DNA from 2 places in the Lysinibacillus sp. BNK-21 genome. Region 1 is predicted to be linked to the other one. Evidence: predicted binding sites of a transcription regulator. Region 1 holds the regulator's gene; the other holds the start of a gene.
The links. The regulator NrdR, encoded in region 1, represses ribonucleotide reductase genes. The targets are predictions, from matches to a motif close to AACACNATATATNGTGTT.
Positions count from the first base shown of each region.

Region 1 (7,505 bases):
ATTTAATCATTTCTGACATATCCTTTGCACTCCTTTGTTTTTGATAAATACATAATGCTTGATGATTGGCTGGAGCAATGTTTGTGTGACTCTACGGCTTGGTTTGAGCGGAGTCATTGCTTTTTTAAGCATTTCTCTGTTCAATCGGAGCGGCATCTTCATGTTTCTGAGCGGTTTCTTACTCTCTATGAGCGAATTTACCACTTTCGCGAGCGACTTATCTCCCTATATGAGCGGAGCCACCACTATTTCAATGAAATCTGAGAAAAATAAAAAAAGCTCCGTCCCTCACAAAAGGGACGAAGCGTATGCTCGTGGTTCCACCCTTCTTCCTTCCGACTTACATAAAGTCAGACGAAGCTCAAGGCTAGCTAACGGGCTAGGGACCGGCGAAAGATTATCCCTTTCGCTGCTCAGTAGGTAGTAAATAATGTGCCCATACTAGGAAGTTTTCAGCCGATGACTTCCCTCTCTAAAAGCTGATACACAAAATTCATGTCCTCATCAATGCATATTGATATTAAGTATATGAGTCAGTATACGCTCGATTGTCGAAAAATGCAACTATCAATGTTACATCCGACGATTTTTGCCTCGCATTTCGATTGGCACTGTTAGGGCTTTAATTCGCTCCATAATTCGTCCCGCTTTGACAACCTCAATATCACCTTTTTGTGACTGAGCTAAGTGATGCTCTAATTCTTCATAGTTAAAATTAGACGTAATAAAAGTTGGCAATTGCTCTGCCATCCGATAATGGAAAATAGTCCCCAATATTTCATCACGTGTCCAGGCAGTCATTGTCTCCGCACCTAAATCATCTAGCATTAAGACAGGAGCCTTTTTAATATAATCTATTTTCTCATTCAATGTATTATCACCAATGGCATTTTTCATTTCTCGTAAAAATTCTGGAACGAAAACTACCACAGAGCGGATTTTAATAGATGCTAATTCATTGGCCAATGCCCCAAGTACAAAGGATTTCCCTACACCAAATTTACCATATAGGTAAAAACCTTTTGCAGGTAATTGACCAGTTTCTTTTGTTATTTTAACAAATTGAGCTGCTTTTTGTGCAATCGCCACACGTGATTCATCATCAATACTTAAATCATGAATTGTTGCTTGTAGCACATCTTTTGGCATATGCATACTTGCAATCATATTCGCAACATCCCGGCGTTCTTCTTCCCTAATCTTTTGCTCACAGCGCACATAGTCCATTTCAATAGAATTCCGAACAACCCTTAATGTCGGGATGAATCCTTTTAAATAGTTTGTACAATGTTCGGTATTATCACACCCACAGCACTCAGTAGATTGACTAATAAACTCATGCAGTTTAGGTAAATTTCGCTCAACATTGTCATAGTTTAATTCATCTGCATGCTGCGCTAAAAATTCCTGCACATGCGGGTGCTCTAAAATTTCACGTCGCATGGCTTCATAGCGTTCTTGGAACGAGGGTACATTAATTGCTCGCTTTAGTGGTCCATTTATAGGTTCGATTACTGCTCACCTTCTTTACTATTCGCTTTTTCCTAGCATCTCTAATATTTTTTGTCGCTCTTTTTCAAAATCTATAGTACTAGAGGTAGATTCCTCTTGATTGTCATTTCGTTTATAGAACCATTCAGGCACTTTTTCTTCACGTTGATATCTTGAACGTCCTTTAGTCTGTTGACTCGTTTTATTGGACGTTTGCGGCTTGTTTTTCCAAGCTGTATATTTATCATGCTCTTGACGTGCAAGTTCCATTGCTTCCTTAGCGGTCTGGACATTTTTTCGTACCCAATGATCAGCAATCGTTTCCACATATTTCTTAGGGAGCTTCATATCTGTTGTTAGCATAACGTATTCTAACAATGCATTAACCACTCCAATTGGCATGCCATGTTGAACGATTAAATTTTCTGCAAGTTGGACTGAGGTTTGTAATGGTTCTTTACCATTATTTATATCTCTTAAAACTTGGACAGGTGCCGTTGTTTCTAAATAGTGTTGAAGTTCCTGATCCTTGGTTTTTTGTCCCGCTTCTGCTACTGGTAGAGGATCGGTGACACGGGCAAGTTTTGGCGGCTCCTTGGATACGGTTAATTTATAAAAATCAGCAGCAGCCTTTCGTAAACGTTCCTGAGAAATTCCTAAATCATCATCTAAAGCAAGTATGACTACTTTTTGCATATCAAGGGCTGTTAAATGATATAAAAATGCCAACTTGGCTATAGCTTCACGCACTTCAAATGTCAACAAATTGGAAGGTACCAATTGCTCAGACAAACCAGCTTGCAATAAATCAAAATCGAATTGCTCCAAATAAAAAGGATATACTTTTTGTTGTTTATCCTTATGACTCGTATCCACTTGTAAATCTGATGGGATATTGGCATGAACAGGCTTATAGACATCAATAAAAGCACGAGATACATCCTTAAACGCCGAGTCCTTTACAGGTGACATAAAGCGCTGACGTAAGTTGCGATAAGCCTGCTCTCCAATTTTACTAAACAAAAACATCGACAGCAGCGGGTCTTTCATAAAGCTATCTGCATCTAATGGGCGCTGTAGCTCATATAAAAAACTACGCTCACCAGCATTTTCTTTTTTCCATGTACGCAGCAAACCAATAGCTTCTAAAGCAATACGAGCCTCAAACACTTTACCAATTGGTAGCCCTAGCACATTCATTAAATAATAATGTGTCATTTGCTGCTTTGGCATTTGCTCTGCTTCTGCCCATAATGTTAAATAGAGGCTAACTGGCTCTGATCCCGTTAATGGTTGATAAAATAATGTAACTAATTGACGCTCTTGTGTAGAAAATGCATGAGGTAGACGAATGTCGAAAGGATCGCCAGGCTGCAATTCCTTATATAAATGAATCAACGTCATTCATCCTCTCTGTTTGCTATGATTTCTTCTCCGTTTGACGTTGAATAATGTCCTTTATTTCTTCAATAAAGACATTGATATCTTTAAACTGACGGTAGACCGACGCAAAACGCACATAGGCAACCTCATCAATTTTGGCTAAGCGGTCCATGACCATTTCGCCAACATCTTCTGAGCGTACTTCCGAATTTCCAATACGACGAAGATCTTTTTCAATGGACAGAACAAGTTCCTCCAGCACATCAAGTGCCACTGGACGTTTTTCACAAGCACGAATAAGCCCACGAAGTACCTTCTCACGGCTAAACTCTTCTCGTGAACCTTCCTTTTTCACAACGACTAATGGCGTCTCTTCAATTTTTTCAAACGTTGTAAAACGGAAGCCACATGACTCACATTCACGACGTCTACGAATTTCTTTATTATCATCTACTGGCCTCGAATCCACAACACGCGTTCCGTTAAATTGGCAAGATGGACATCTCATATAATTACTCTCCTGGTTTACAACAATTTAATATATCTATTATAACAAATTTCCTACATGTAAGAAAAGTGCATTCACGTTTGTGGGCTCATGATAAATCTAAAGCACCTGAAGTACAAGAAAAGTTTCTGTAAAAAAAGAGCACATTGAAACCTTTTCGATTTCAATGTGCTATCTATAGAAATTATTACGCGTTTACCGTTTCTAAAGCATTTGCCACTTTTTTCACAAGGTCAACAACGCGTGCAGAGTAGCCCCACTCGTTATCATACCAAGCAAGTACTTTTACTTTGCGGTTGCCTAACACCATTGTAGAAAGTCCATCAACTGTTGAAGAATAAGTTGTTGTATTGTAATCAGAAGATACTAATGGCTCAACAGAGAAATTAAGGATACCCTTCATTGGACCTTCTGTTGCCGCTTTTACAAATGCTGCATTAACTGCATCAACTGTTACATCTGTATTTAAATCTACTACAAGGTCAACTAAAGATACGTTTGGTGTTGGAACACGAAGTGCCATACCATGAATTTTACCCTCTAATTCAGGTAACACTAATTTTAAGGCTTTCGCTGCACCTGTAGATGTTGGGATAATGGATTGGGCGCATCCACGTGCACGACGTAAATCTTTATGCGGATTGTCTAAGTTCTTTTGGTCATTTGTATAAGCATGAACTGTTGTCATTAAACCATTCTCAATACCAAATGTGTCATTCAATACTTTTGCTACTGGCGCTAAGCAGTTTGTTGTACAAGAAGCATTTGAAATAACATCATGTTTCGCAATATCCAATTTGTCATCATTTACACCTAAAACAATTGTGACATCCTCGTTTTTACCTGGTGCTGTTAAGATTACTTTTTTCGCGCCTGCTGCTAAGTGCATTGCTGCTTTATCACGCACATTAAATTTTCCTGTAGCTTCAATAACGATATCTACACCCATTGTAGACCAAGGTAATTTTAAAGGATCACGTTCACTAATAATTTGAACTCGTTTACCATTTACAACTAAAGCATCGCCTGCTGGTTCTACCGTACCTTCAAATGTTCCGTGATTTGTGTCATACTTAATCAAATGTGCTAACGTTTCTGCAGGATAGCTAGCGTTAATTGCAACGATGTTTAAATCTTGTTGTACGATAGCCTGGCGGAAAACCATACGTCCGATACGCCCGAAACCATTAATAGCAATTGATACTGTCATTTATAATATCCTCCTGTGAGTACATACTCAGATTAATTAATTATATACTTTATGGTGATTAGTATAACACAATTTTAAAAAAGATGAACATTATATATTGAGAATATAAAAGTTCTTATTTTCTGAAAAATTATTCTTTATTATGGCGTTTCCCCATAAAAAAATGCGTAGCAAGGTCGGCTTGCTACGCATTATAAAAGAACTCATGAAATAACACCCCAATAATGCAGGATTTTTTTTAATTGTTCTTCTGTACTTTCTATATTTTTATTATTATAAATGACCGCATGTGCACCCTTTTCTTTGACAGACATCGGCAGTTGAGAGTGCATACGTGCCAATGCATCTTCTTTAGATAAATTATTACGTTCCATTAAACGTCGAAGCTGAACTTCTTCACTGACCGATACCACAATGATACGTTCCACAAAATGTTGAAGCTTACTTTCAAATAACAAAGGAATGTCCATCACAACATGTTCATGTCCTGCTTCTAAATAAGCATCACGCTGACGTAACATTTCTTTTCTGATTGCTGGATGCATGATATCATTTAACGTTTTGCGTTTGGCAGGCTCATGAAATATGATATCTCCCAGCATAGTTCGATTTAAATTGCCGTCCTCAAGCAAGATAGCTTGTCCGAAGCTTTCAGCAATCAATGCTAATGTCTCAGTTCCAGGTTCTACGACATCTCGTGCTACAACATCTGCATCAACAATCGGTAAACCCAGTTCGCTCATCATTTTAGCTACTGTACTTTTTCCACTTGCAATACTTCCTGTTAGTCCGATAATCATTGCTAAATCCCCTTTAATGTTGACAATTTGGGCAATATACAGAGGTACGCCCTCCAATTGTCATTTGACTTGTTGCCGTTTCACATGCTGGACATACCTTTTTCCCATACATTTTTAATCGATTCTGCATACTCCCTGCTTCCCCATTAATATTTCGATAATCAGAAATAGTTGAACCACCCGCTTCAATGCTTTGACGTAGGACAGCAACAATCTCCTCAAATAATGCTCGCTTCCGCTTTTCACTAATGCGGCTCATTTTGCGTGCAGGGTGAATTTTCTGAGCAAACAATGCCTCTGTTGCATAAATATTGCCACAGCCCGAAATGACTTGCCCATCCATAATTACTTCTTTTACGGCTTTATTTTCATATTTCGGTAGCTTAGATTTTGTTATAAAAAAATCACATGCATGCTCATCAAATGGCTCTGGTGCCATTTTTGTCAATGGTGCATGATCTTCAATTTTTGTCAGAAAACGAAGTTCACCGAATCGACGAATATCTGAATAAATCAAGTATCCCCCATCTGCCATTTCAAATGTCGCATGGATATGCTTTTGAAATTTCGCCTCATTGATTTCTTCGGGTGAATTCACAACAAACCAAGCACCTGTCATCCCTAAGTGACTAACAAGAACATATGGAACATCATCCTTCAGCAAATGAAAGAAAATATATTTTGCTCTTCGTTCAATTTTGGTAATGGTCATCTGGGACAAAGTACTTTCAAATGCATCAGGCGCTGCTTGTTTTACAATACATTGTTTACCCTCACTAAAAGAGAAATGTACTCGTTCAGAAAGCTGAACCTGTTGAATGGTACGTCCTTCAACTGTTGGCTTCAATGCCTGGACGACACCCTCTACCTCTGGTAATTCAGGCATTTGAATCCCTCCTTATTTTGCCTCGTACCAAGTTGAGCCATGGTTAAAATCTACTTTAAGCGGTACAGCAAGCTCAATAGCGTTTTCCATGACTTCAGGTACAATTTTTTCGAGTAAGGCAATCTCTTCCTTTGGTGCCTCAAAGATTAGCTCATCGTGCACTTGAAGTAGCAGTTTTGCCTGCATCTTTTCTTTTTTCAATCGAGCATCCATATCAATCATTGCCTTTTTAATGATATCAGCTGCACTACCTTGAATTGGCGTATTCATCGCCGTACGCTCAGCAAAGCTTCTTAAATTAAAGTTTGAGCTTGTTATATCCGGTAAATAACGGCGTCTATTTAATATCGTTGTCACATAGCCATTAAATTTTGCATTTTGTACAATGTCATCCATGTACTGTTTTACACCAGGGAAACTTGCGAAATACTTTTCAATAAAATTAGCCGCTTCCTTACGCGTAATATCTAAGTTTTGTGATAGACCATAATCACTAATACCGTAGACTATTCCAAAGTTAACAGCTTTCGCTGCGCGACGCATATTACTATCAACCTCATCTTCTGACACATGAAATACATCCATAGCTGTACGTGTATGAACGTCCATTCCTTCACGGAAAGCCTCAACAAGGTTTTTATCTTCTGACATATGTGCAAGAACGCGTAATTCAATTTGCGAATAGTCAGCAGAAAATAATATCCAATCCTCTTTTGAAGGTACAAAGGCTTGACGAATTTTGCGGCCCTCCTCCAAACGAATTGGGATGTTTTGTAAATTCGGATCTGTTGAGCTTAAACGCCCTGTTGCAGTTAAAGCTTGCTGGAAGCGCGTATGCACTTTACTATCTGATACATGAATCTCCTTTAGTAAGCCTTCAATATATGTGGATTGTAATTTTCCAAGTTGGCGATACAACAGAATATGTTCGATGATAGCATGCTCTGACTGTAATTTTTCTAGGACATCTGCAGCAGTTGAATAGCCTGTCTTAGTCTTTTTAATCACAGGTAGCCCTAGCTTATCGAATAGAATCACACCTAATTGTTTTGGTGAATTAATATTAAAGGTTTCTCCAGCTTCTGCATAAATTTCTTGCTCAATTACTACAAGTTTATCATTAAGCTCTTGCCCCATTTTCTCTAACGTAGCGCGGTTAACCGTAATCCCTTCGCTTTCCATTTCACCTAAAATTCCTGCCAATGGTAGCTCTAGGTTTTTATAAAG
Region 1 is NZ_JBLQTS010000001.1:1,068,235-1,075,739, reverse strand. It holds gene thrS (threonine--tRNA ligase) at 1-19, opposite strand, end outside; gene dnaI (primosomal protein DnaI) at 574-1,503, opposite strand; gene ACMGGO_RS05385 (replication initiation and membrane attachment family protein) at 1,531-2,895, opposite strand; gene nrdR (transcriptional regulator NrdR) at 2,912-3,382, opposite strand; gene ACMGGO_RS05375 (glyceraldehyde-3-phosphate dehydrogenase) at 3,570-4,592, opposite strand; gene coaE (dephospho-CoA kinase) at 4,796-5,392, opposite strand; gene mutM (bifunctional DNA-formamidopyrimidine glycosylase/DNA-(apurinic or apyrimidinic site) lyase) at 5,406-6,278, opposite strand; gene polA (DNA polymerase I) at 6,291-7,505, opposite strand, start outside.

Region 2 (7,505 bases), 460 kb from region 1:
AGCCACAACAAATTAATTTAAAATATTAATTACAGACCGCATTTCAACTGTGCGCCACAGTTTGTACATGTATTACAGCCGCCCATTTCTTCGACTGTGCCTTTACGGCATACTGGGCATGTATTCCCAACGTCTGAGCCAATAACAGTTGTTGACTCTAACGCTTGAATCGTATCTACTAATACGACTGGACGTTTTGTATGTTCTTCAACCAATTCCTCTTCAAATGAAAGTTGATCCATATCATTTTCTTCTGCTTTTAGTGTAAGTACTTGTGAATCACGGCTACCGTCAACATAGACCGTACCACCTTTAGCGCCACCTTTATATAGTCGCTCGTACACTTTTTCAACTTGCTGTACTGTATAGCCTTTTGGTGCGTTTACAGTTTTAGAAATAGATGAATCGATCCATTTTTGAATAATACATTGCACATCCGCATGCGCTTCTGGTTTTAGCTCCATTGCTGTAACGAACCATTCTGGAAGCTCTTGCTCATTTACTTCTGGATGATGGTTCAGATATTCTTGGACAATTTCAGCTTTTACTTCAATGAATTTACCTAGACGACCAGAACGATAGTACGTGAAGGAGAAGTATGGCTCAAGACCTGTTGCTACCCCTACCATTGTTCCTGTTGACCCTGTTGGTGCAACCGTTAATAAATGTGAGTTACGGATTCCAGTCGCTAAGATTTGCTCTTTGATATGAGCAGGCATTTTTCGCATAAAGCCTGTCTCTGTAAAGGCTTTACGTAAACGAGCTGTTTCTTCGTCTGTAGCACCTACTAAGAATGGGAAGCTACCACGCTCTTTCGCAAGCTCTGTAGACGCCTCATACGCAGTTTCAGCGATTGTTTTAAAGATTTCATCGACTAACGCATTACCTGCTTCTGAACCGTATTCTTTTTCACAGTAAATCAGCAAATCGGCTAAGCCCATAACGCCTAATCCAACACGACGTTCACCAAGAGCTTGTACACGGTTTTCTTCTAAGAAGTAAGGTGTCGCATCAATCACATTATCCTGCATACGAACACCAACACGAACTGTTTCACGTAGTGCTTCGTAATCAACTGATTGATTTTCTTTATTCGCAAACTGTGCTAAATTCACAGCAGCTAAGTTACACACAGAGTATGGTGCAAGTGGTTGCTCGCCACATGGGTTCGTCGCTACAACACTTTGACCGTATGCCTTTGCATTTGTCATGTCATTGGCGTTGTCAATGAAGAAAATACCTGGCTCTGCCGAGTATGTTGCACATACATTAATTAAATTCCATAACTCTTTTGCTTTAATTGTACGGTATGTGCGGACTTTATAGCCCATTTTCTCCCATTCACGAACATCACCAACTTCATGCCATTTCGTGTTGTAAACGCTCATTTCTTCCTTTGTATATTCTTCAACAGCTGGGAAACGAAGCTCGAAGTCAGCATCTTTTTCAACTGCTTCCATAAATTCTTTTGTTAATGTCACAGAAATGTTGGCACCTGTTAAAAACTCTGGGTTATGAACAGTGTACGTGCCACCATCACGTAATTTATTTTCAGCCTCACGAATGATCGCTGTATCAAATCCACCTAAGCCTTCAATGTTTTTATAATTCACGATGCCTTGATACATCGCTTCTTCTTGCATAGAAAGTGGCTTGAAGTTTAATTTTTCTTTGGCTAGACGGATGATTGTTTCATCCGTTGTATTTTCGATCAGGTAACGCAGAATACGTGGATTTTGCATTTTGGAAATAATAAACTCCACAATATCTGGATGCCAATCTGCTAGCATAATCATTTGTGCGCCACGACGTGATCCACCTTGCTCCACAAGATGTGTCAATTTAGCAATGTCATCTAACCAGGAAACAGAACCAGATGATTTACCGTTTACACCACGAGCTAATGTGTTGCGTGGACGTAATGTTGAACCATTTGTTCCTACACCGCCACCACGGCTCATAATCTCCATTACTTGCTTACGATGATCACTGATACCTTCACGAGAGTCAGCGACAAATGGCATCACGTAACAGTTAAAGAAAGTTACATCTGTTTCAGAACCAGCTCCATAAATCACTCGTCCAGCTGGAATGAATTTCAAGGATACTAATTGCTCATAAAATTTTTCAAACCATTCTTGACGTTTTTCTGGTGTTTTTTCAACAGCGGCAAGGCCCGTTGCATTTCGTTTTGCAATTTGTTCATAAAATATCTCAAGAGGCTTTTCTAACACGTCAATTGAACGCGTAATCACACCCGTTTCTTGCTCTTGCGGATCGTCTAATGCGCTACGATAATCCTCTTCAATCAAAATCTCTGCTGTTTTTGTAGACATGTCCAATTTTTGAATTGTCCCTAAACCACGTGCAGGAAATTTCGGATCAGCTTTTACCGTTAATACAACAAAGTCGCCGGCTTTCAATGTTTTCTTTTCTGTGTCTTTAAACGAATAGCGATCGATCATGACAAGTCTTGATACACCTTTGTGTGTAATATGCATATCAGATGTTACGGGGTGTACCTGCGGGAATTGTTCAATATCTTTGTTTAACTGTTCAAATTGATTGTTTACTTCGGGTTGATGATTTGTGAGTACCATCGTTTAGCCTCCCTTGTTTTCTTCATTACAAAATAAATACACAATATCTTGTGTCGTTAAACACTACATATTGTGTATATGTCTTTAAAAAAGATACTATATATAGTTTTTTAATTCAACTCTTGCTTTTTTTAATAGATTCAGAACTACTTGTTATGACTAGGATTGAACGTTAAAAAATATTTTTTTCATACCATTTTTTACTTTTTAAAGTTCCACTCATCTGAAGCATATTTTTTTTCTTCTAAAGCTTGGACATATTCTAATTGCTCCTCAGAAAGTGTAAATGGTTTTAATTCAATTTGCAACGATTTTGCAAAGCCATCTCTAAAAGCTGTCACACATTGTTCAACTGTCACTGGCTCTTTTACAAGACTGTTGATGGCAACAGCCTTTTCTGGTAGCTTTCTACGCATACGATTCTTCGCTTCTTCACTGGAGAAATTAAATACGGATAATAATTTCTCTTGATCCAAATCTAATAAAATGGCGCCATGCTGTAAAATGACACCCTTTTGACGTGTTTGAGCACTTCCAGCTATTTTTTTCCCTTCTACGACAAGTTCATACCAACTTGGTGCATCAAAGCAAACAGCACTTTTTGGACTCTTCAGGTCCGCTCTTTTCTCCTCTGTATCAGGTACACTAAAATAGGCATCCATACCTAGGTTATGGAAACCTTGCAAAATTCCCTCACTTAACACACGATATGCCTCTGTCACAGATTCTGGCATATTCGGATAGCTTTCCGTCACAATGACACTATAAGTTAGCTCATGTTCATGTAGGACAGCTCGTCCACCAGTTGGTCGACGTACAAAACCTAAGCCTTGTTCACGCACAGCATCTAAATTAATATCTCTCTTAGCTTGTTGAAAATAACCAATGGATAATGTCGCAGGCTCCCACTCGTAGAAACGAATTACTGGTGGAATTAACCCCTCACTATGCCAATCAAGTAAGGCTTCATCTAGTGCCATATTAAAAGAAGGACTACATTTCCCTGAATTTAAAAAATACCAAGTTGTCATATGCTCATCTCCTACAAATATAAAATGATCCATCAGGCCCCACCTGTGGGTCAACTTTAACGAATATTATACTACAGTTCAAATTGCGAACGATTGCTTGTGTAACGAAAAAAGCGAATTCGCTACAACCTAGTTAATTTTATCAAACTCATTGGACTATCGCTAGCGCATCTTTTATAATAATAGAGAAGATAGAAAGGGGTAAGAAAATCTTGGACATACTTATCACAATCGGTGTCGTTTTAGTAGTCACAATTGCATATATCGGAATTAATGCACTACGACTCAAAAAAGCCGTAACCAACCTAACACAAGAGCAATTCATAGAAGGCTATCGTAAAGCCCAGCTGATCGATGTTCGTGAGCAAAAAGAATTTGATGCTGGTCACATTCTTGGTGCACGAAATGTGCCTTCGACAACACTACGTCAACGTTATAAAGAAATCCGCCCAGATTTACCAGTATATCTATACTGTCAAAATACAGGCCGTAGCTCACGTGCTGCACTATTTCTTAAAAAACGTGGGTACAACCAAATTTACCAACTTCAAGGTGGTTTCAAAACTTGGACAGGTAAAATAAAAGCAAAAAAATATTAATGCTCTCATCAAAAAAAGTCGTCTCAAAGTACTATGAGACGGCTTCTTTTTTAAAAAATTCAGAGTTTCTACTATATTATATCTATTTCAAATGATGCTGTACGAGCTTCATGTCATTAAAATAAAAAAGTAAAGCAACAAAACGCATTATAGTCCCCTTTTTTGATACAAAATCTACTTTGAACGAGTTCGCTACTTGAGTCGGGTCCTCATAAAAATGAGCGCTTTGATGTCTTTTTGGAGCGGTTTTCACTTATGTTTGAGCACTTCGAAAGCTACGTTGAGCACTCTTCCAATAAACCACCTCATATTTAAAAACTCCTTCACGAAACACTTTGTATGACCAAAAATACTATTTTTCGTTAGAGATATGCCAGTTACGAACCCTATTCTTCTATTTTTCTGAAAATAGTTAAAATTTATTGTTGAATAATTTTAGAAGCACTGTTAGGATGTATAATATCTTACAATAATAATTCATTATCAAGTTAATAAGCTATGAATGCTATGGATCAAACTATAGCAGGAGCAGTTCTGGAGAGAGCGCACATTGCGTCGCCGAAGGGTTCACTATCTCAGGCAAAAGGACAGAGGAGTAATACAGCTTTTATAAGCGATGCTACACCATTTCATGTAGACATCTGCGAATAAATGGTATTTGTTATTCTGACGTTTTTCCGAGACTAGTGTCACAACTAGTCTCTTTTTATTTTTCCAGTCATAGTTTTTTATGCATCTTTGAGGGGGATTAACGTGGAACAGCAACAATTAAAACGAGATTTAAAAAATCGCCATGTACAGCTTATTGCCATTGGTGGAACAATTGGGACTGGTTTATTTTTAGGCTCTGGAAAAGCTATTGCCTTAGCAGGGCCTTCGATCATCCTAGCCTACTTAATTGTAGGGACAGCGCTATTTTTTGTGATGCGTGCCTTAGGTGAATTGTTACTATCCAATGCAGGCTACACTTCATTTACGGATTTCGCATCCGAATACATAGGGCCTTGGGCAGGTTATATCACCGGTTGGACATACTGGTTCTGTTGGATTATGACTGCGATGGCAGACATTATTGCGGTGGGGGTTTATACACAATATTGGTTTGATATCCCACAATGGGTGCCAGCCATTGGTTGCCTCGTATTGTTATTACTACTAAATCTATTAACTGTTAAGCTTTTTGGTGAGCTAGAATTTTGGTTCGCTATTATTAAAGTTATTACAATTGTAGCACTTATTATTATTGGTCTTATTATGCTAGTAACTGGCTTTCAAACTAGCTCAGGAACAGTATCTGTTGAAAACCTGTGGGCACATGGAGGCATGTTCCCAAATGGAATATACGGCTTTTTAATGGCCTTCCAAATGGTTGTCTTTGCCTTTGTTGGTGTGGAATTAGTGGGGGTTTCAGCAGCTGAAACAGCAGATCCTCAAAAAAATATTCCTTCTGCCATTAATAAAATTCCATTTCGCATTTTACTTTTCTATGTAGGGGCATTATTTGTCATTTTATGTATTAACCCATGGTATGAGATGTCTGCTTCAAGCAGCCCCTTTGTCCAAGTGTTTACATTAGCAGGTATACCGATTGCAGCTGGTATTATAAATTTTGTTGTGCTTACTTCAGCGGCTTCAGCAGGTAACAGTGGGTTATTCTCCACAAGTCGGATGCTCTATAATCTTGGTAACAATAAACAGGCATCTCCAGCATTCGCCAAACTCAACAAAAACAGTGTACCAAGTAATGCACTCGTTATTTCTACTATTGTTGTATCAGCTGGTGCTCTGTTAAGTAAGTTGATGCCAGAGAACGCCTTTAGTGTTGTGACGACGATTAGTGCAATTTGTTTTATATGGGTGTGGAGCATTATCATCATTTCGCACATTATCTACAAACGAAAAAAACGTGCTTTACATGAAGCTTCAATCTTCAAAGCACCACTGACACCTTTTATCAACTACGTCGTGCTTGCGTTTTTCGCCTTTTTATTAATGGTGATGTTTATTTCTGAGGCTACGCGTACAGCACTGCTGTTAACACCAATTTGGTTTATCGTTTTATTTATTATTTATAAAATGAAAAAAAGATGACTTCAGACTAAGCGCTGAAATCATCTTCTACTTATTAAAAAATAGTCATATCCCATTCTGTTGCTAGCTGTTTCAGCAACTGTACACCTGCCACACTATTTCCTATTGGATCAATCGCTGGTCCGTAAATTCCGATACCACAGCCAGTAGGAAACGGCGAGTGTAGGCCTGCATGTCCTGGAACAGCCGCAAGAATCGCACCTGATACACCACTTTTGGCAGGTAGACCAATAAATGCCGCAAACTTCCCTGAGGCATTGTACATACCACACGTTACCATCAAAGCCTTCGCTAATTTTGCCACTTGTTTTGGGAATAGCTGTTTCTTTAACAGTGGGTGATAGCCATCATTCGCAATAACTAGGCCAATCATGGCTAAATCTGATACATTGACTTCAATTGCACATTGCTTCAAATAAACCTCAAGCGCCGCCTCTACTGGACAATCTAAAAACCCTGAATCCATTAAGTAGTAGGCCAATGCTCGATTACGATTAGCCGTTTGCCACTCTGACTGGAATACTTCTTCATTGATACTCAATTGCTTGCCTATGATTTGTTCTAAAAATTGTAGAATCTTTGTGACCTTCTCTTGTGGAGAATGACCAGCCAACATGGAGGATACCGTAATAGCCCCAGCATTAATCATCGGGTTAAAGGGTTTACCTGGCTGATGACTTTCTAAGCGAATAATTGAGTTAAAGGTATCTCCTGTTGGTTCAACATCTACTCTTTCTAAAACATATGGTAAGCCTCGATCCATACAGGCTAAAATAAAGGTAACAACCTTGGAAACGCTTTGAAGGGTAAATAGTTCTTCGGTATCTCCCGCTTTGATTTCGTGGCCTTCAGTCCCAACAATCGCCACAGCTAATTGATTAGGATCTTTTTTGGCTAAAGCAGGGATATAATTAGCACATTGCCCTTCTTTGGTAGCTGCACGATACTGTGATACCCACTGTGCTAGAAGATGATGATGATTGGGTTGTGTTGACATGTCGCGTTCTCCTTTCAAAATGAGGCAAAAACAGAGCCTTCATAGTTCTCCTATGAAGACTCTATCCTGTTAGCGCTTAGGTGGCTGTGTTCCCTCTGGAATTAAAGATTGATATGTTTCACCATCTAGACGTTCTTGCCATTCCTTTTTCGCTTTTTCAATGTATAGAGGATTATCCAGCAACGCT
Region 2 is NZ_JBLQTS010000001.1:1,523,616-1,531,120, reverse strand. It holds gene ACMGGO_RS07705 (vitamin B12-dependent ribonucleotide reductase) at 30-2,600, opposite strand; gene ACMGGO_RS07700 (lipoate--protein ligase family protein) at 2,801-3,580, opposite strand; gene ACMGGO_RS07695 (rhodanese-like domain-containing protein) at 3,844-4,230, shown strand; glycine riboswitch at 4,755-4,831, shown strand; gene ACMGGO_RS07690 (amino acid permease) at 4,984-6,321, shown strand; gene ACMGGO_RS07685 (glutaminase) at 6,356-7,318, opposite strand; gene ACMGGO_RS07680 (M20 family metallopeptidase) at 7,388-7,505, opposite strand, start outside.
Region 2: a site for NrdR is predicted at 2,660-2,677, ahead of ACMGGO_RS07705 (vitamin B12-dependent ribonucleotide reductase). Genes of this name have one in related genera too.